2 regions of the Streptomyces sp. NPDC043746 genome follow, and region 1 is predicted to be linked to the other one. Evidence: predicted binding sites of a transcription regulator. Region 1 holds the regulator's gene; the other holds the start of a gene.

The links. The regulator HrcA, encoded in region 1, represses chaperone genes, less so after heat shock. The targets are predictions, from matches to a motif close to TTNGCACTCNGNNNNNCNGAGTGCNAA.
Region 2: groES (co-chaperone GroES) is a predicted target of HrcA. The motif match lies at 8,317-8,343, and genes of this name have one in related genera.

The regions. Positions count from the first base shown of each region.
Region 1 is NZ_JBWKCM010000046.1:19,456-29,593, forward strand. It holds gene AC0682_RS30100 (MFS transporter) at 1-693, shown strand, start outside; gene AC0682_RS30105 (adenosine deaminase) at 657-1,649, opposite strand; gene AC0682_RS30110 (ribonuclease Z) at 1,718-2,629, opposite strand; gene AC0682_RS30115 (histidine triad nucleotide-binding protein) at 2,656-3,015, opposite strand; gene AC0682_RS30120 (16S rRNA (uracil(1498)-N(3))-methyltransferase) at 3,319-4,065, opposite strand; gene AC0682_RS30125 (nitronate monooxygenase) at 4,062-5,138, opposite strand; gene dnaJ (molecular chaperone DnaJ) at 5,271-6,410, opposite strand; gene hrcA (heat-inducible transcriptional repressor HrcA) at 6,411-7,427, opposite strand; gene AC0682_RS30140 (MBL fold metallo-hydrolase) at 7,608-8,339, shown strand; gene AC0682_RS30145 (DUF3097 domain-containing protein) at 8,543-9,361, shown strand; gene hemW (radical SAM family heme chaperone HemW) at 9,415-10,138, opposite strand, start outside.
Region 2 is NZ_JBWKCM010000030.1:40,605-50,742, reverse strand. It holds gene AC0682_RS26285 (hypothetical protein) at 97-297, shown strand; gene AC0682_RS26280 (hypothetical protein) at 309-860, opposite strand; gene tsaB (tRNA (adenosine(37)-N6)-threonylcarbamoyltransferase complex dimerization subunit type 1 TsaB) at 1,078-1,728, shown strand; gene rimI (ribosomal protein S18-alanine N-acetyltransferase) at 1,752-2,237, shown strand; gene tsaD (tRNA (adenosine(37)-N6)-threonylcarbamoyltransferase complex transferase subunit TsaD) at 2,237-3,355, shown strand; gene AC0682_RS26260 (hypothetical protein) at 3,352-3,621, shown strand; gene AC0682_RS26255 (MFS transporter) at 3,768-4,679, shown strand; gene AC0682_RS26250 (VOC family protein) at 4,769-5,242, shown strand; gene AC0682_RS26245 (hypothetical protein) at 5,382-5,690, shown strand; gene AC0682_RS26240 (class I SAM-dependent methyltransferase) at 5,769-7,001, opposite strand; gene AC0682_RS26235 (polysaccharide deacetylase family protein) at 7,131-8,105, shown strand; gene groES (co-chaperone GroES) at 8,500-8,808, shown strand; gene groL (chaperonin GroEL) at 8,908-10,138, shown strand, end outside.

The DNA of each region.
Region 1 (10,138 bases):
CGCATCGGCATCACGCAGGCAGGGCTGACCGAGGTCACCGTCGGCGCGGTCTTCGCCACCGCCCTCGGCGCGGGGCTGCTGGGCATCATGGGCGCCGGCGTGCTCGGGGCGCGGGTGGGCCGGGCGGTGCCGATCGGGCTCGGGACCGTGATCATCTCGGGGAGCATCGTGCTCAGCTCCTCGGCCCGGGACCTCGCCTCGTTCGCGACCGGCGAGATCCTGTGGAACACCGTCTACCCGGTGGTCCTCTCCTATCTGATCGGTCTTGCCGCCTCCCTGGACGTGCGGGGCCGCTGGGCGGTCCTGGCGGGCTCGGCCTCCTCCGTGGGCGTCGCCTGCGGCCCGCTCCTGGGCAGCGTGCTCTCCGAGGAGGCCGGCTACCCGGTGATGGGGCTGGTCCTCGGCGCGGCAACGCTCCTGGTCGCCGCGCCCGTCACCGCCGTGGCGCTGCACACCGGTGGCCGCCCGCTGGTGCCCGGCTCGGTCCGCCGCCGCGGTGGCGCCCCGGCCGCGCTGCTGGCCGCCACCACCGGCAGCCTCCCCGGTGCGGTGCCGAAGCTCGGCTCACCGGAGCAGCCCGTCACCGAACTGCGCGTACGGCGCAGGCGGCTGGTGCGCAGCGCGATCCGGACGGCCGGTCCGGACGGCGGGCCCGGTCAGGCGAACACGTACGCCTCGACCTCGGACAGATAGCGCGCCCGGCGCTCCTCGTCGTGGTCGAGGAAGGCCGCCTCGAAGGAGTTGCGGGCCAGGGTGCGCAGCTGCTCCGGTTCCAGGGCGAGGGCGTCCCGAACGGCGTCGAAGTTGTCCCCGGCGTACCCGCCGAAGTAGGCGGGGTCGTCGGAGTTGACCGTGCAGAGGAGCCCCGCCGCCATCATCTCCGGCAGCGGGTGGTCCTTCAGTGTGTCCACGGTGCGCAGCGTGACGTTGGAGAGCGGGCAGAGCGTCAGCGGCACCCGGTCCGCGACCAGCCGCGCCACCAGCTCCGGGTCCTCCATGCAGCGCAGCCCGTGGTCGATCCGCTCCACGCCGAGGACGTCCAGGGCCTCCCTGATGTACTCCGGCGGCCCCTCCTCCCCCGCGTGGGCCACCTTGCGCAGGCCGAGGGCGGTGGCCGCCTCGTACACCTCGCGGAACTTGGCGGGCGGGTGGCCGACCTCGGCGGAGTCCAGGCCGATCGCGCTGATCCGGTGCAGGTAGGGGCGGGCGGCGTCCAGGGTGCCGAGGGCCGCTTCGGCGGAGAGGTCGCGCAGGAAGCACAGGATGAGCTGGGTGGAGATCCCGTGGGTCTCCTCGCTGCGCTCCAGGGCCCGGCTCAGCCCTTCGACGACCGTGCCGACGGGGACGCCCCTGGCGGTGTGGGCCTGCGGGTCGAAGAAGATCTCCGCGTGCCGGACGCCCTGGGCGGCGGCGCGGGTGAGATAGGCGTCGGCGAGTTCGGTGAAGTCCTCCTCCGTCCGCAGCACGGCCATCAGCGCGTAGTAGAGGTCCAGGAAGGACTGGAGGTCCTCGAACCGATAGGCGTGGCGCAGCTCGTCGGTGGTGGCGTACGGCAGGGTCACCCCGTTGCGTTCCGCGAGGGCGAAGGCGAGTTCGGGTTCGAGGGTGCCTTCGATGTGGAGGTGGAGTTCTGCCTTGGGGAGGTGCACGGTCTCTCGCAAACGGTGGTGCTGGATGGGCGCACAGCGGTGGTGCCGGCGGGGTCGGGAAAGGTGGGTCAGTGGTGGCGAGGCGGCAGCGGGACCCGGATCAGGTCCTGGGCCACGGTGAGTTCGCCGTCGAATCCGGCGGTGCGGGCCTGCGCCTCGAAGAGTCCGGGGTCGCTGTAGCGCTGCGAGAAGTGGGTCAGCACCAGATGGCGTACGCCGGCCTCCTTCGCCACCCGGGCGGCCTGGCCCGCGGTCAGGTGGCCGTGGTCGGTGGCGAGCTTCTCGTCCTCGTCGAGGAAGGTCGACTCGATGACGAGCATGTCGCACCCCTCGGCGAGCGCGTACACCCCGTCGCAGAGCCGGGTGTCCATGACGAACGCGAACCGCTGCCCGCGCCGGTGCTCGGAGACCTGCTCAAGGGTGACGCCGCCGAGAACTCCCTCCCGCTGGAGGCGGCCGACGTCCGGTCCGGCGATGCCGTGCTCCTTGAGGAGGGCGGGCAGCATCCGGCGGGCGTCGGGCTCGGTGACGCGGTAGCCGTACGACTCGACGGGATGCGAGAGCCGGTGGCTGTCCAGGGTGTACGCGGGGGTGGTGGCGAGCACCCCGCCGGCCCCCGCGACCGGGGCCTCGGACAGCCGGACCGTCTCGCGGTAGGCGGTGGCGTACCGCAGCCGGTCGAAGAAGCGCTGCCCGCTCGCCGGATAGTGGGCGGTGACGGGATGCGGCACCTGGTCCAGGTTGATGCGCTGGATCACCCCGGCGAGCCCGAGGGAGTGGTCGCCGTGGAAGTGGGTGACGCAGATCCGGTCGATGTCGTGCGCGGCCACCCCGGCCCGCAGCATCTGGCGCTGGGTCCCCTCGCCGGGGTCGAAGAGGATGCCCTGGCCGTCCCAGCGCAGCAGGTAGCCGTTGTGGTTGCGGTGCCGGGTGGGGACCTGACTGGCGGTGCCGAGCACCACCAGCTCGCGTACGGACATGGGGAAACGCTCCTGCGGTGCGGGTGTTATCCGGGCGGCCACTGGAGGCCGCGGCCGCCCAGGACGTGGGCGTGCGCGTGGAAGACGGTCTGGCCGGCGCCGGAGCCGGTGTTGAGGATGACCCGGTAGCCGGTGGAGTCGATCTTCTCGTCGGCGGCGACCGCTGCGGCCTCGGTCAGCACATCGGCGGCGACCCGCGGTTCGGCGGCGGCCAGCGAGGCGGCGTCCGGGTAGTGGGTCTTCGGGATGACCAGGACATGGGTCGGGGCCTGCGGGTTGATGTCGCGGAAGGCGACGGTGGTCTCGCTCTCCCGGACGATGGTCGCCGGGATGTCTCCCGAGACGATCTTGCAGAACAGGCAGTCGGTCTGCGGCTCTCCCGCCATGGCTCCGGGCCTCCTCGCTCGCTGATGATCCGTACGGCTCATGCTATGGCCTGTCGTCAAACCGCCGTCGCTGCCCGGTGGGCGACCGCGCGGCGTCCGGTGCGTGCGACCGCACGGCGCCCCCATGGTCCTGCAGCGGAGCTGCCAGGGCCTTTCGGCCACGCCGCGAGCGCGCGTGCCGGGCGTCGCGCGGCAGAGGGCAGGCGGCAGGCGGCAGGCGGCAGGCGGCAGGCCCTACTCCTCCTCCCCGGCGCCCGGCCGTGGGGTCGCCGACCCAGCGCTTGGCGCGACGCCGGACCGTGTTCAGCCCCAGCGCCCCGTGCGCCCCAGCAGCAGCGCGGTCGCGGCCGTGCCCGCCGTGGACGTACGGAGCACACTGCGGCCCAGCCGGTACGGGCGGGCCCCCGCCTCGGCGAAGGCGGTCAGCTCCTGCGGGGAGACGCCGCCCTCGGGGCCGACGACGAGCACGATGCCGCCGGCGGCGGGGAGTTCGGCGGTGGCGAGCGGGGCGCTGTCGTGGTCGCGGTCCTCGTGCAGGACCCCGGCGAAGTCGGCACCGGCCAGCAGCGCGGCGACCTGCTTGGTCGTCATGGCCCCGGCCACCTCGGGGAAGCGGACGCGGCGGGACTGCTTGCCCGCCTCCCGGGCCGTGCTGCGCCACTTCGCCAGGGACTTGGCGCCCCGGTCGCCCTTCCACTGGGTGATGCAGCGGGCGGCCTGCCACGGCACGATCGCGTCGACGCCGGTCTCGGTCATCGTCTCGACGGCCAGCTCGCCCCGGTCGCCCTTGGGGAGCGCCTGGACGACGGTGATCCGGGGCGCGGGCTCCGGCTCCTCGTGGATGGTCCCGATGCCGGTGACGGTCAGCCGGTCCTTGCCCTCGGCGGCCCGGACCACGCCCTCCGCCCAGTGGCCGAGCCCGTCGGTGAGGACGACGTCCTCGCCGGGCTCCAGCCGCCGGACCGACACGGCGTGCCGCCCCTCGGGCCCGTCGAGCACGAACTCCGGTCCGGTGGGCATCCGTTCGACGACGAAGACGGGTGCCGTCACCGGGGGCTCCTCGTGCTCAGGGCCGTGCGGGCGGCCTCCAGTTCGGCGGCGAGCAGCTCGACCAGCTCGGCCACGGGCAGCTCGCGGGCCATCCGGTGGCCCTGCCCGGCCCACAGGGCCATGCCCTGGGCGTCCCCGGCCTTGGCGGCGGCCTGGCGGAGCCCGGTGGTCAGGTGGTGGACCTGGGGGTAGGCCGCGGGGGCGTACGGGCCGTGTTCACGGATGAACCGGTTGACCAGGCCGCGCGCGGGCCGCCCGGAGAAGGCGCGGGTCAGCTCGGTGCGGACGAAGAGCGGGTTGGTCAGGGCCTGCTTGTGGAGCAGGTGGGCGCCGGACTCGGGGCAGATGAGGAAGGCGGTGCCGAGCTGGGCGGCGTCGGCCCCGGCCGCCAGGACGGCGGCGATCTGGCCGCCGCGCATCAGACCGCCCGCGGCGACGATGGGGAGCTGCACGGTCTCGCGGACCTGGGTGACGAGGGTGAGCAGCCCGGTGCCGGTGTGGTCGGCCTGCGGATCGTCGCGGTGGGTGGACTGGTGGCCGCCCGCCTCGACGCCCTGGACGCACACGGCGTCGGCGCCCGCCCACTGGGCGGCCTGGGCCTCCTCGGCGGACGTGACGGTCACGACGGTGTACGTGCCCGCCTTCGCGAAGGCGTCCAGCGTGTCGCGGGTGGGGCAGCCGAAGGTGAAGGAGACCACCGGGACGGGGTCCTCCAGCAGGATGGCGACCTTCGCCTCGTACCCGTCGTCACCGGCGCTGCTGTCGGGGTCGCCGAGCGGGGTCTCGTACCAGGCGGCCTCACCGGCCAGTTGGTGGCGGTAGACCTCGACGGCGCTGGGGTCGGCGAGGGCGGGCTGCGGCATGAAGAGGTTGACGCCGAACGGGCCGCCGGTGAGCCGGCGCAGCTGTTTGATCTCGTTGTACATCCCGTCCGCCGTCTTGTACCCGGCGGCCAGGAACCCGAGCGCACCGGCCTCGATGACGGCGGCGGCGAGCTGAGCTCCGGAAGCGCCGCCCGCCATGGGGGCCTGCACGATCGGATACCGGCAGAGATCGGTCAACGCGGAGGACATGAACGCATCGTGCCACGTCCGCCGCACAGGGCCGAATCAGCCAGCGTCCGGCGTGACCGGTTCTCCTGCCGAACGCCGCGCCGCCCTCCGGTCGGGGACCGGAGGGCGGCGCGGTGAAAGGCGGAAAACGTCTCAGCGGCCGTTGAAGGCGTCCTTCAGCCGCGAGAACAGGCCCTGCTGACCTGGCTGGAACTGGCCCAGGGGCCGCTCCTCGCCGCGCAGCTTCGCCAGCTCCCGCAGCAGCCGCTCCTGCTCCGCGTCCAGCTTGCTCGGCGTGACCACCTCGACGTGGACGATCAGATCGCCCCGGCCGCCGCCGCGCAGATGCGTGATGCCGCGCCCGTGCAGGGGCACCGACTGGCCGGACTGGGTGCCGGGCCGGATGTCGATCTCCTCCAGGCCGTCCAGCGTCTCCAGCGGACACTTGGTGCCGAGGGCGGCGGCGGTCATCGGGATGGTGACCGTGCAGTGCAGATCGTCGCCGCGCCGCTGGAAGACCGGGTGCGCGACCTCGTGGATCTCCACGTACAGATCGCCGGGCGGGCCGCCGCCGGGGCCGACCTCGCCCTCACCGGCGAGCTGGATGCGGGTGCCGTTGTCGACGCCCGCGGGAATCTTGACGGTGAGCGTGCGGCGCGAGCGGATGCGGCCGTCACCGGCGCACTCCGGGCACGGCGTCGGCACGACCGTACCGAAGCCCTGGCACTGCGGGCAGGGGCGCGAGGTCATGACCTGGCCCAGGAAGGACCGGGTGACCTGCGAGACCTCGCCACGGCCGCGGCACATGTCACAGGTCTGGGCGGAGGTGCCGGGGGCCGCGCCCTCGCCGCTGCAGGTGTTGCAGACGACCGCCGTGTCGACCTGGATGTCCTTGGTGGTGCCGAAGGCCGCCTCGTTGAGGTCGATCTCCAGGCGGATCATGGCGTCCTGGCCGCGCCGGGTGCGCGAGCGGGGCCCGCGCTGGGCGGCGTTGCCGAAGAACGCGTCCATGATGTCGGAGAAGTTGCCGAAGCCACCGGCTCCGAAGCCGCCCGCGCCGCCGCCACCGCCGTTGGCGGAGAGCGGGTCGCCGCCGAGGTCGTAGACCTGCTTCTTCTGCGGGTCCGACAGCACCTCGTAAGCGGCGTTGATCTCCTTGAACCGCTCCTGGGTCTTCGGATCCGGGTTGACATCCGGGTGCAGCTCGCGGGCGAGCCGACGGAATGCCTTCTTGATCTCGTCCTGCGATGCGTCGCGGCGTACGCCGAGTACGGCGTAGTAGTCCGTGGCCACTTACGACTCCGCCAGGATCTGTCCGACGTAACGTGCCACTGCGCGTACCGCTCCCATCGTTCCGGGGTAGTCCATGCGGGTCGGTCCGACCACGCCGAGTTTGGCGACTGCCTCGTCGCCCGAACCGTAGCCGACCGCGACGACGGACGTGGAGGTGAGCCCCTCGTGGGCGTTCTCGTGCCCGATCCGCACGGTCATGGCTGGGTCCGTGGCCTCACCGAGCAGCTTCAGCAGGACGACCTGCTCCTCCAGTGCTTCCAGCACCGGCCGGATCATCACAGGGAAGTCGTGCCCGAAGCGGGTGAGGTTGGAGGTGCCGCCGATGATCAGCCGCTCCTCCGTCTCCTCGACCAGGGTTTCGAGGAGGGTGGAGAGAACCGTGGAAACCGTTCCCCGGTCCTCGCTGTCGAAGGATTCCGGCAGCTCCCGCACCAGCCGCGGGACATCGGCGAAGCGGCGTCCGACGACCCGGCTGTTGAGCCGGGCCCGCAGATCCGCGAGCGATGCCTCGCCGAAGGGCGCGGGGCAGTCGATCATACGCTGTTCGACCCGGCCGGTGTCCGTGATCAGGACGAGCATCAGCCGGGCGGGGGCGAGGGACAGCAGCTCCACGTGGCGCACCGTCGAACGGGTCAGCGAGGGGTACTGCACGACCGCGACCTGCCGGGTCAGCTGCGCGAGCAGCCGCACGGTCCGGCCGACCACGTCGTCGAGGTCGACCGCGCCGTCGAGGAAGTTCTGGATCGCCCGGCGCTCGGCGGAGGAGAGCGGCTTGACGCCCGCGAGCCTGTCGACGAAGAGGCGGTACCCCTTGTCGGTGGGGATGCGCCCCGCGCTCGTGTGCGGCTGCGCGATGAAGCCTTCCTCCTCCAGCACCGCCATGTCGTTGCGGACGGTGGCCGGGGAGACTCCCAGCTGGTGCCGTTCGGTCAGCGCCTTGGAGCCGACGGGCTCCTCCGTGCCGACGTAGTCCTGGACGATGGCGCGCAGCACCTCGAGCCTGCGTTCGCTGAGCATGGCGCACACCTCCAACTGTCGTTCCCCGGGGCTCTGTCCCCGGCTCTCCGTCTGGCACTCGCTGCATACGAGTGCCAGCCACCCACCGGATCAGTGTACGGGGGTGGGGTGGGGCCTGGGCAAGGGTGACCGGCCATGCCGCCGCCGAGCCGTACGGGACGTTGCCGATAGCGTCGCCCCATGGACGTGTTGTGGGAAGACTACGGCTGGGAGCGGTTGGGTCACGGTGTCGGCCGGCGGCGCCTTCCGGGCTGGGACGCCACGGTGGCACTGGTGGCCGGGGCGGACGGGGTGCTCCTGTACGACACCGGCTCGACGCTGCGCGAGGGCGCCGAGCTGCGCGGGCAGGCCGAGGCGCTGCTCGGCCGGAGGGTGACGCATATCGCACTGAGCCACCCGCACTTCGATCATGTGCTGGGCACGGCGGCGTTCGCCGGGGCGCAGGTGTACGGGGCGGTGGGGATCGCCGCACTGCTGGAGCGCTCGGCGGACGGGCTGGCCGTCTCGGCCGTGCACCACGGGCTCGCGGAGGACGAGGCGCACCGGGCGGTGGACACGCTGGTGGTGCCGCACCACGAGGTGACCGGTGAGTGGACGCTCGACCTGGGCGGCGGCCGCCAGGTGCTGCTGGCCAACGTGGGCCCGGGCCACAGCGGCCACGACCTCGCGGTGCTGGTCCCGGGCGCGGACGGGGAGCCTCCGGTGGTGCTCTGCGGAGACCTGGTGGAGGAGTCCGGCGACCCGCAGGCGGGCCGGGACGCGGTCCCCTCGCGCTGGCCGGCGGCGCTGGACCGGTTGCTGGAGCTGGGCGGCGAGGAGGCGCTGTACGTACCGGGGCACGGGGCGGTGGTGGACGCGGCGTTCGTCCGGGGGCAGCGGGAGGCGCTGGCGGAGCGGTTCGGGGTGGGGTGAGGCTTCGGGGTGGCGTGAGGGGCCTGGGGTGGGGTGCGGGGCCTCGGGTCGGGTGAGGGCCGCGGGGCGGGGCGAGGTGCTTCGGCGTCGCGTGGGGCGGCGGGCGGGCGTGTGGCTCACGCGGCGCGCGGGCGCGCACTCCGGCTCGCGTGTCGTGGCGGGGTGCGAATCTCCGTACCGGCGGGGCGAATTATCGTCGTGCCATGCGCAGCTACCAGCCGGACCTGACCCCGCCGTGGAAGCGGTCCGCCCCCGTGCCCGAGGTCCCCGCCGAACCCGATCTGGTCGTGGAGGAGGTCGCCACCGGTTTCTGCGGGGCGGTGATCCGCTGCGAGAAGACGGCCCAGGGGCCCACGGTGACCCTGGAGGACCGGTTCGGCAAGCACCGGGTCTTCCCGATGGAGCCGCGCGGCTTCCTGCTGGAGGGCAAGGTGGTCACCCTGGTCCGCCCGGCCCCCGGCGGCCCGGTGCGCCCCACCCGTACGGCCTCCGGCTCGGTGGCGGTGCCCGGTGCGCGGGCCCGGGTGGCGCGGGCGGGGCGGATCTACGTGGAGGGCCGGCACGACGCGGAGCTGGTCGAGCGGGTGTGGGGCGACGACCTGCGGATCGAGGGCGTGGTCGTGGAGTACCTGGAGGGCATCGACGACCTCCCGTCCATCGTCCGCGAGTTCTCGCCCGGCCCGGACGCGCGGCTCGGGGTGCTGGTGGACCACCTGGTGGCCGGTTCCAAGGAGTCCCGGATCGCCGCGCAGGTCTCGGACCCGCATGTGCTGGTGGTGGGTCACCCGTACATCGACGTGTGGGAGGCGGTGAAGCCGTCGTCGGTGGGGATCGGGGCGTGGCCGGTGGTGCCGCGGGGCCAGGACTGGAAGACGGGGGTGTGCCGGGCGCTGGGGTGGCCGGAGAACACGGGCGCGGCCTGGCAGCACATCCTGTCCAAGGTGCGCAGCTACAAGGACCTGGAGCCGCAACTGCTCGGTCGGGTGGAGGAGTTGATCGACTTCGTGACGCTGCCGGAGTGACGTCACAGCCAGGGGCCTCCGGGCCCCTGGCTGTCGGCTACCGGGCCCCGGCCTCAGTCCACCAGGTCCCGCACCACCGCGTCGGCCAGGAGCCGCCCGCGCAGGGTGAGGACCGCGCGGCCCCTCCCGTACGGTTCCGACTCCAGCAGCCCGTCGCCGAGGGCTCGGCGGGAGGCGGCGAGGCCGTCGGGTTTCAGGAGGTCGAGCGGGCAGCCCTCGCGGAGCCGCAGCTCCAGCAGGACACGCTCCACCCGGCGGTCCTCCTCGGCCAGGATCTCCCGCCCGGCGCCGGGTGAGCGGCCCTCGGCCAGCGCCTGGGCGTACGCGCCCGGGTGCTTCACGTTCCACCAGCGGACCCCGCCGACATGGCTGTGGGCGCCGGGACCCGCGCCCCACCAGTCGGCGCCGCGCCAGTACAGCTCGTTGTGGAGGCAGCGGCCTGCCTCGGTGGTGGCCCAGTTGGAGACCTCGTACCAGGCGAAACCGGCGGCGGCGAAGGCCTCGTCCGCGATCAGATAGCGGTCGGCGTGCGCGTCGTCGTCGGTCATGGGGATCTCGCCGCGCCTGATGCGGCGGGCGAGCTGGGTGCCCTCCTCGACGATGAGCGCGTACGCGGAGACATGGTCGGGGCCCGCCCCGATCGCCGCGTCCAGGGTGGCCCGCCAGTCGTCGTCGGACTCGCCCGGGGTGCCGTAGATCAGGTCCAGATTGACGTGGTCGAACCCCGCCGCCCGCGCCTCCGCGACGCAGGCCTCGGGCCGGCCGGGGGTGTGGGTG
Region 2 (10,138 bases), on a different contig from region 1:
AATTGTTGCGTACGGGACCGTGGTCGTGGTCACATGGGTAGGAGACCTGGTTAGGTCTACCTAACCACGACCTCCACCGGAGCCCAGGAGGCATCCATGCCGACGCCCGAGCGCGCGGAGAGGCAGCCCCGGCAGCAGCCGACGCCGTCCGACCTGTCGATGAAGGACCTGCTGGCCTCGTGCGCCGCGGCCACCGCCGTCTCCACGCCGCCGCCGAGCGGGCCCGAGACGGCCGACGGCGCCGACGGGGAAGCGGAGACCGGCCACGGGGGTGCTGTGCGGCGCCGGGCCGCGTAGCGGGGCAGGTCCTACGGGACCACGACCACCTTGGCGCCGACCGTCGCGAACGTCCACATCGCGTTGCCGTCCGCCCGCTTCATCCGGACGCCACCGGTCCTCGACGTCGGGTCCGGGGGCTCCATCGACCCGTCCTGCGCCGCGCTGAAGCCGATCGCGACATTGTCGACGTTGGCGAAGCGCACCACGTGCTCGATGGGCACGCCGTCCGAGCCCTGGACCGTGCCCGAGCGCGAGGTGACCTGGTAGATGTCGGGCGGCGGGCTGACGGGGCTCGGCATCACCGTGAACGTACGGAGCGCCTTGCCGTTCGCGTCCACCAGCCAGACCCGCCGGTCCTTGAGCGCGTAGACCACACGCTCACCGGTGCCCGAGTCCGCCGGGACCGCCAGGGCGTCCTGCGTGGGCTTCGGCTCCGCGGTGGGCTGGGCGGAGGCGGAGGCGGAGACCGACGCCTTCGGAGTGGGGGAGGAGGACGCCACCGAATCGGGGGCGTTCGCCGATGCCTGGTAGGCGAGGACACCGACCACGGCGATCGCCGCCGCAGTGAGCCCGGCCACCATTCCCGAGCTTCCCCTTGACACCGTGGACTCCCCTTTCGCCCGCCGCCCCGCGGCAGCGTACGGCCGCTGCCGCGGGCGGCGTTGTCGTACAAGCTTTTACGTCGTACCCGCGGATACCCGGTGACGGTAGCAGCAGGCGGCGGGCGGGCCGGGACGCCGTACGGGCGCCGTACCGCCGTCGGCGGAGCCGTAGGCTGTTTGCGTGCTCTTGCTCGCCATGGATACCGCCACCCCCGCCGTCACCGTCGCCCTGCACGACGGGACGTCCGTCATCGCCTCCTTCGGCCAGGTCGACGCCCGCCGCCACGGCGAACTGCTGCTGCCCGCCGTCGACCGGGTCCTCGCCGGGGCCGGGGTGAAACTCGACGCCGTGACGGACGTGGTCGTGGGCGTCGGCCCCGGCCCCTACACCGGGCTGCGGGTCGGCCTGGTCACCGCCGCCACCTTCGGCTCCGCCCTCGCCGTCCCCGTACACGGCATCTGCACCCTGGACGGCCTCGCGTACGCCGCCGGGCGGGAGGGCGGGGTGGAGGGGCCCTTCGCCGTGGCGACGGACGCGCGGCGCAAGGAGGTGTACTGGGCGCGGTACGAGGACTCCCGCACCCGTACGGGTGAGCCCGCCGTCGACCGGCCCGCCGACATCGCCCGGGCGCTCGCCGGGCTCCCCGTGGTCGGCGCGGGCGCGGCCCTCTACCCGGAGGCGTTCCCGGACGCGCGCGGGCCCGAGCACGTGGCCGCCGGGGCGCTCGCCGCCCTCGCCGCCGAACGGCTGGCCGCCGGGCAGGAGCTGCTGGAGCCGCAGCCGCTCTATCTGCGCAGGCCCGACGCCCAGGTGCCGAAGAACTACAAGGTGGTCACCCCCAAGTGAGCACCGCCGCCGTCCTGCGCGAGATGCGCTGGTGGGACATCGAACCCGTGCTGGAGCTGGAGCACGAGCTGTTCCCGGACGACGCCTGGTCGCCCGGGATGTTCTGGTCCGAGCTGGCCCACGCCCGCGGTCCCGGCGCCACCCGCCACTACGTCGTCGCCGAGGAACCGGCCACCGGCCGGATCGTCGGCTACGCCGGGCTCGCCGCCCTCGGTGACCTCTCCGACGTCCAGACCATCGCGGTCAGCCGGGACGCCTGGGGCACCGGCCTCGGTGCCGAACTCCTCACCGACCTGCTGAAGGCCGCCACCGCCTTCGAGTGCGCCACCGTGCTCCTCGAAGTGCGCGTCGACAACGCCCGCGCCCAGCGGCTGTACGAGCGGTTCGGCTTCGAGCCGATCGGCTTCCGGCGCGGCTACTACCAGCCGGGGAACATCGACGCCCTCGTCATGCGCCTCACCATGCAAGAACACGCAGCGGACAACGCACCAGAGACCGGGACTGAATGATGGCTGCCGACGAACCCCTCGTACTCGGCATCGAGACCTCCTGCGACGAGACCGGCGTCGGCGTCGTGCGCGGGACCACCCTGCTCGCGGACGCCGTCGCCTCCAGCGTCGACACCCACGCCCGCTTCGGCGGCGTCGTCCCGGAGATCGCCTCGCGCGCCCACCTGGAGGCGATGGTCCCCACGATCGAGCGCGCCCTGAAGCAGGCCGGGGTCAGCGCCCGCGACCTCGACGGGATCGCCGTCACCTCGGGCCCCGGGCTCGCGGGGGCGCTGCTCGTCGGCGTCTCGGCGGCGAAGGCGTACGCGTACGCCCTGGACAAGCCGCTGTACGGGGTCAACCACCTGGCCTCCCACATCTGCGTCGACCAGCTGGAGCACGGCCCGCTGCCCGAGCCGACCATGGCGCTCCTGGTCAGCGGCGGCCACTCGTCCCTCCTGCTGGCCCCCGACATCACCGCCGACGTCCGCCCGCTCGGGGCGACCATCGACGACGCGGCGGGCGAGGCGTTCGACAAGATCGCCCGGGTGCTGGACCTGGGCTTCCCCGGCGGCCCGGTCATCGACCGGCTGGCCCGGGAGGGCGACCCGAAGGCCATCGCGTTCCCGCGCGGACTGACCGGCCCGCGCGACGCCCCGTACGACTTCTCCTTCTCCGGCCTGAAGACCTCGGTCGCCCGCTGGATCGAGGCGAAGCGGGCGGCGGGCGAGGAGGTGCCGGTGCGGGATGTGGCGGCGTCCTTCCAGGAGGCCGTGGTGGACGTGCTGACCCGAAAGGCGGTGCGGGCCTGCAAGGACGAGGGCGTCGACCACCTGATGATCGGCGGCGGGGTGGCGGCCAACTCCCGGCTCCGCGCGCTGGCCGAGGAGCGGTGCGAGCGGGCGGGCATCCGGCTGCGGGTGCCGCGGCCGGGGCTCTGCACGGACAACGGTGCGATGGTCGCGGCGCTCGGCGCGGAGATGGTGGCCCGCAACCGGCGCCCCTCCGACCTGGAGCTGTCGGCGGACTCGTCGCTGCCGGTGACGGAACCGCACGTTCCGGGTGCCGCGCACTCCCCCTCGCACGACCATGACCACGACCACGTGCACGAGATCAGCAAGGACAACCTGTACTCATGAGCGGCGCGACCATCGTCCTGATGTGGGAGGCCCGCGCGGTGGAGGGCCGAGGCGGCGAACTCCTGGAGTGGGCCCGCGCCCGGTCCGCCGAGTTGTCGCGCGAGCCCGCCCGCCGCGAACTCCTGCGCGCCCCGCAGGACCGGGTGCTGGTCATGACGTGGTGGGAGGGCGCCTCGTACGCCGACGACCTCCCCGAACTCCCCGAACCCGACGCCGCCCTGATCACCCGGCCGGTGCACCGGTGGAGGTTCGAGGCGGTGGGGTGAGCGGCGCCCCCGGCGGAGGCCTTTCGCCGGTGACCGCTCGGCCCCCTGCCCCCGGCTGATCAGGCCCTCGCCCCCCGCCTGATCAGGCCCTCCACGATCGCGTCCAGCTCGGCCGCGACCTCGTAGTCGGCGGCGTACTCCCGCCAGTGCTCCTTCAGCCCGGTCAGCCGGCAGCGGCGCTCCGGCGCAACGGCTGGACCTCGCCGGGGCGCTCCTCGCCACGGGCGGGACGACCCTGCTGGTCCTCGGGGCTCGTACGGGCCTCGGACGACGGCTGGGGCTCGGCCGTCACGCTCGTCACGCTCGGTGCGGCCCTGGCCCTGCTGGCCGCGTTCGTCGCCGTCGAACTCCGTACGCCCTCGCCCCTGCTCCGGCCCGGTCTGCTGCGGGGGCGGCCGGTGCTCACCGCCAACCTGTTCTGCCTGCTGCTGGCCTCGGCCCAGTTCGGCGCGTTCTACTTCGTCTCGCTCTACACGCAGCTGGTCCTCGGCTACGGGGCGACCGCCGCAGGGTTCGCGTTCCTGCCGCTCTGCGTGGGTGTCGTCGCGGGCTCCGTCCTCGCCTCCCGGGCGGTCGCGGCGCTCGGCATCCGCCGCCTGATGACCGTGGGAGGAGCGCTGGCGGCGCTCGGCATGGGCTGGTTCGCGGCGGCCGCCACGGTCGACGGCTCCTTCCTCGCCTCGATCCTCGGCCCGTCGCTGCTCTGCTCGCTCGGCATCGGGCTCTGCTTCGTCCCGCTCGGCACGGCCGCCACCACCGACGTGGCGCCCGGCGAGACCGGAATGGCCTCGGGGCTGCTCAACAGCTCCCGCCAGGTCGGCGGTTCGCTCGGCCTCGCGGTCCTGGTCACCGTCGCCGCCCAGGTCACGGGCGGCGCGACCGGGCCCGGTGCGCTCTCCTCGGGGTATGCGGCCGCGTTCTGGGTCGCGGCCGGGCTCCTGGCGGCCGCGGCGCTGGCGGCGTACGTCCTGCTGCCGGGGGAGAGCCGGGCCGCGGGCGGTCCGGTGGCCGCCGGGCCGGTGGCGGCGGAGCGGGACGGGGACGCGGCGGGCCGATGAGTTCGGGGGCCGGGGCAGGTCTACCCACCAAGAAGCCTGACACGGCACACGCCCCGGCCCCGGGGCGACCGGAGGAGGAGACCACCGCCATGCAGAAGATCACCCCCTGTCTCTGGTACGACGGCCGGGCGAAGGAGGCGGCCGAGCACTACGTCGCGATCTTCGGCGGCGAGGCCGGCGACTCCCGCGTCCTGGACGTCACCCACCACGGCGAGGCGGGCCCCGGCCGGGCGGGAGACGTGCTGACCGTCAGCTTCCGGCTCGCGGGCCAGGAGTACCTGGGCCTCAACGGCGGACCGCAGTTCCCGTTCACCGAGGCCATCTCGCTCTCCGTGGACTGCGCCGACCAGGCCGAGGTCGACCGGCTCTGGTCCGCGCTCTCCGAGGGCGGCGAGGAGGGCCGGTGCGGCTGGCTCAAGGACCGGTACGGCGTCTCCTGGCAGATCGTCCCCCGCGAGCTGCCGAGGCTGCTGGCCGACCCGGACCCGGCGAAGGCGGAGCGGACGATGAAGGCGATGCTCGGGATGGGGAAGCTGGACATCCAGGCGCTGCGGGACGCCTGAGCCGGGCGGACCGCGAGAGCGGGGAGGGCCGGAGCACCGGGGGAGGGGAGCCCGGGATCGAGGGGCGGGGGCGCTGATCCCCGCCGTCATCCTCGTCGGCCTCCACCTCGCCCGGGACCGGGAGATCCGCGCGCTGCTCGTGGAGTGGGGCGCGCTGGACCGGGACCCGGAGCGCGACCGGGAGCTGCGGCTGCCCGGGGTGAGCCTGGTCTGGCTGCTGCTGTCGTTCGTCCTGGCGGCGGGCGGGCTCGCGCTCTGCGTGATCGGCCCGTCGAGCGCCCGGCCGGGCGACGACACGTACGGCGCGGTCGCCCTGGTCATGGGCCTGGGCATGATCGCCTGGCTCACCGGACTCATCGGCGCCGTCAAGGCGTGGACGCACCGCCGCTGGGCGCTGCGGGTCCTGACGGCGACCGCCGCCCCGGCGCGCACCCCGGCCCACCAGTGACGCCGTACGTTCCGACCCGCCCGCTCACGCCGTGCCTCCCGACCCGCCCACTTCCCCCCTGCGTCCCGACCCGCCCGTTCACGCCAGCGGGCGGCCGATCAGCATCGTCGGCGCCCCCGCCACCCGGGTCAGGAACACCGTCGCCGCGTTCGGTCCGGCGAGCTTCATCCGGCGGCGCAACTCCTCCGGTTCGACCGCCGAGCCGCGCTTTTTGACGGTCAGCACGCCCACCTCGCGCTCCCGCAGCAGCGCCTTCAGCCGCTTCATGTTGAACGGCAGCTGATCGGTGATCTCGTACCCGGTGGCGTACGGGGAGGAGTACGGCACATCGCCGGTCACGTACGCGATCGTCTCGTCCACCAGCCGCCCGCCGCACCGCGCCACGACGTCCGCGACCAGATGCGCCCGGATCACCGCGCCGTCCGGCTCGTACAGATAGCGCCCTACCGGACCCACCGGCGGGGCGGGCAGCGGGGCCGGGGCGGTGAGGGCGGCCCCGGACGGCAGCAGGGTGGCCCGGATGGAACCGGGCGCGACGCCCTCCCCGTACCAGAGCACCGCCTCCTTCACATCGCCCCCGTCCGAGATCCACTCCGCTTCGGCCTCCGGCCCGATCGCCTCGTGCGGGATGCCGGGCGCGATCTTCAGCGCCGCGTGAGGGGCCTTCAGTGCGGCGGCCGTGGCCCAGGAGAGCGGCGGAGAGTACGCCTCCGGGTCGAAGATCCTGCCGCGCCCGCCCCGCCGGGCCGGGTCCACGAAAACCGCGTCGTAGGGAGAGGTGTCGACCTCCGTGACGTCGGCGCACCGCACCTCGATCAGGGCGGCGAGACCAAGCGCCTCGGCGTTGGCGCGGGCCACCTCGGCGGTGAGCGGGTCGCGGTCCACGGCGAGTACGGAGATCCCGGCGCGGGCCAGGGCGACGGCGTCGCCGCCGATGCCGCAGCACAGGTCCGCCACGCTCCGCACGCCGAGCGCGGCGAACCGGGCGGCGCGGTGGGCGGCGACCGAGGTGCGGGTGGCCTGCTCGACGCCGTTGGGCGTGAAGTACATCCGGTACGCGTCCCCGGCCCCGAACTTCGCCACCGCCCGCTGCCGCAGCCGCGCCTGGCCCAGGGCGGCCGACACCAGCTCCGGCGGGTGCGTGCGGCGCAGCCGGGTCGCGGTGGCCAGCTCCTGGGCGGGGTCGTGGTCGCGCAGCTCGGCCAGCAGGTGCTCGCCCTCGGGGGTGCGCAGGGCGGCGAAGGCGGCGTGTGCGGGGTCGCCGGGGGCGCCGGCCGGCGTGGCGGGGGTGGTTGCGTTCACCCGGCCCATTGTGGCCGGTGCGCGGAGGCGGGCCGGTACGGGCAGGCGCCGGCTCCTGTCCGCCGGTCGGGCGACGGGGCCGACCCCCTCGCGGTGTCGGGGCGGGAGGCGTGCGGACGACTGGCAGGATGCGGCGCCATGCAACTAGTAGGACAAAAAGGAAAATCACCCGCGAAGCGGCACCCCTCCGCGAGACGGCGCCGACCGGTCTCCGTCGTGCTGGCCGCCCTCCTGGCCGCCACCGTCACTTCGGCCTGCGCGGCGGCGACGGCCGACGGCGGTACGGGAGCCCAGGGCGGCCCGGCGGAGCCCGCGGCCGGGCAGCAGGGCGAGGCCGCCCGGCAGGCCGGACCCGCCCGCGCCCTGGACGCGTACGCCGAGGAGCTGAAACGGAAGCAGGCCGCACGGGCCGCCGCGGCGAAGAAGTGGGGGCTCGCCAAGACCCCGCTCGCCGCCCCCGAGCCCCCCGAGGTGAAGCCGCGCATCACCACCCGTCAAGGGTTCGAGGTCCGCGACGGCGAGGGGCTGCCGCCCGTCTTCACCACCGTCCCCACCAAGGAGAAGATCGTCTTCCTCACCATGGACGACGGGGCGGAGAAGGACCCCGCGCTGCTGCGGATGATGACCGAACTGGACATCCCCTACAGCGCGTTCCTCAGTGACTACGTCACCAAGGACAACTACGGCTACTTCCGGCAGATGCAGAAGCGCGGGGTGACCATCAGCAACCACACGCTCAACCACCGCTATCTGCCCGGCCTCTCCTACGCCGAGCAGAAGCGGGAGATCTGCGGCCAGCAGGAGAAGATCCTCAAGCAGTACGGGAAGCGGCCCACCCTCTTCCGCCCGCCCTACGGCAACTACAACCGCGACACCCTCGTCGCCGCCCAGTCCTGCGGCATCACCGCCGTACCGCTCTGGTCCGCCGAGGCCTTCGCCGACCGCATGGAGTGGCGCGAGTGGGACCGGGACCTGCACCCCGGCGACATCGTCCTCACCCACTTCCGGGGCAAGGGGGACTGGAAGGGGACCATGCCCGACATGATCCGGCTGGCCATGAAGACCATCACGGACAAGGGGTACGCGGTGGCGAAGCTGGAGGACTACGTCTGACCCGGCGCCCTCCCCGTACGCCCCGCATGCGCGCTCAGCCCCCGCTGCGCGCGCATGCGCCGTTCGGCACGCGCCGTCCCCGTACCGCCGTCATCTCCGTACCGTCGTACGGAACACCGCGCTCTGCCCCCACGTTGTCCGGACGGTGATCCGATGGAGCCCCGGTCGGGCCCCGGTCGGGCTCCGGTCGGGACGGCGCGAGGATGACGAATTGGCACTCCGCTTGACCGAGTGCTAATCGCGGTCATAGTCTCAGGTCTGGCACTCCCCCCTGGAGAGTGCCAGCACCACACTGTGCGACAGGGCAGGTCCGGCACCCGCGACGACGGATCGGTCTGGTCGCCGCCCACTGACTGCTAAACCCCGTGAGATCTCCGAAGGGGGAGACCGGATCGTGTCGACCACCAGCTCCAAGGTTGCGATCAAGCCGCTTGAGGACCGCATTGTGGTCCAGCCGCTCGACGCCGAGCAGACCACCGCTTCCGGCCTGGTCATTCCGGACACCGCGAAGGAGAAGCCCCAGGAGGGCGTCGTCCTCGCCGTGGGCCCCGGCCGCTTCGAGAACGGCGAGCGTCTTCCGCTCGACGTCAAGACCGGCGACGTCGTCCTGTACAGCAAGTACGGCGGCACCGAGGTGAAGTACAACGCCGAGGAGTACCTCGTCCTCTCGGCCCGCGACGTCCTCGCGATCGTCGAGAAGTAATTCACCCACGTTTGCCTGTGTTCTGCGCCCCTGGCCCCCTGCGTACCGACTAGCCGGGCGGCGAGGGGCGCAGTTCATTCCGAGAGGGAAGTACAGCCCATGGCGAAGATTCTGAAGTTCGACGAGGACGCCCGTCGCGCCCTTGAGCGCGGCGTCAACAAGCTTGCCGACACGGTCAAGGTGACGATCGGCCCCAAGGGCCGCAACGTCGTCATCGACAAGAAGTTCGGTGCGCCCACCATCACCAACGACGGTGTCACCATCGCGCGCGAGGTCGAGCTGGACGACCCGTACGAGAACCTCGGTGCCCAGCTCGTCAAGGAGGTGGCGACCAAGACCAACGACGTAGCGGGTGACGGCACCACCACCGCGACCGTCCTGGCCCAGGCGCTCGTCCGCGAGGGCCTGCGCAACGTCGCCGCCGGCGCCTCCCCGGCCGCCCTGAAGAAGGGCATCGACGCCGCCGTCAAGGCCGTCTCCGAGGAACTGCTCGCCACGGCCCGCCCGATCGACGACAAGGCCGACATCGCCGCCGTCGCCGCGCTCTCCGCCCAGGACCCGCAGGTCGGCGAGCTGATCGCGGACGCGATGGACAAGGTCGGCAAGGACGGTGTCATCACCGTCGAGGAGTCCAACACCTTCGGTCTGGACCTGGAGTTCACCGAGGGCATGGCCTTCGACAAGGGCTACCTGTCCCCGTACATGGTGACCGACCAGGAGCGTATGGAGGCCGTCCTCGACGACCCGTACATCCTGATCCACCAGGGCAAGATCGGCGCCATCCAGGAGCTGCTGCCGCTGCTGGAGAAGGTCATCCAGGGCGGCGGCTCCAAGCCGCTCCTGATCATCGCCGAGGACGTCGAGGGCGAGGCGCTCTCCACCCTCGTCGTCAACAAGATCCGCGGCACCTTCAACGCCGTCGCGGTGAAGGCCCCGGGCTTCGGCGACCGCCGCAAGGCCATGCTCGGTGACATCGCCACCCTCACCGGTGCGACCGTCATCGCCGAGGAGGTCGGCCTCAAGCTCGACCAGGCCGGTCTCGACGTGCTCGGCACCGCCCGCCGCGTCACCGTCTCCAAGGACGACACGACCATCGTCGACGGCGGCGGCAACGCCGACGACGTCAAGGGCCGCGTCAACCAGATCAAGGCCGAGATCGAGGCCACGGACTCCGACTGGGACCGCGAGAAGCTCCAGGAGCGCCTTGCGAAGCTGGCCGGCGGCGTGTGCGTCATCCGCGTCGGCGCCGCCACCGAGGTGGAGCTGAAGGAGAAGAAGCACCGCCTCGAGGACGCCATCTCCGCCACCCGCGCCGCGGTCGAGGAGGGCA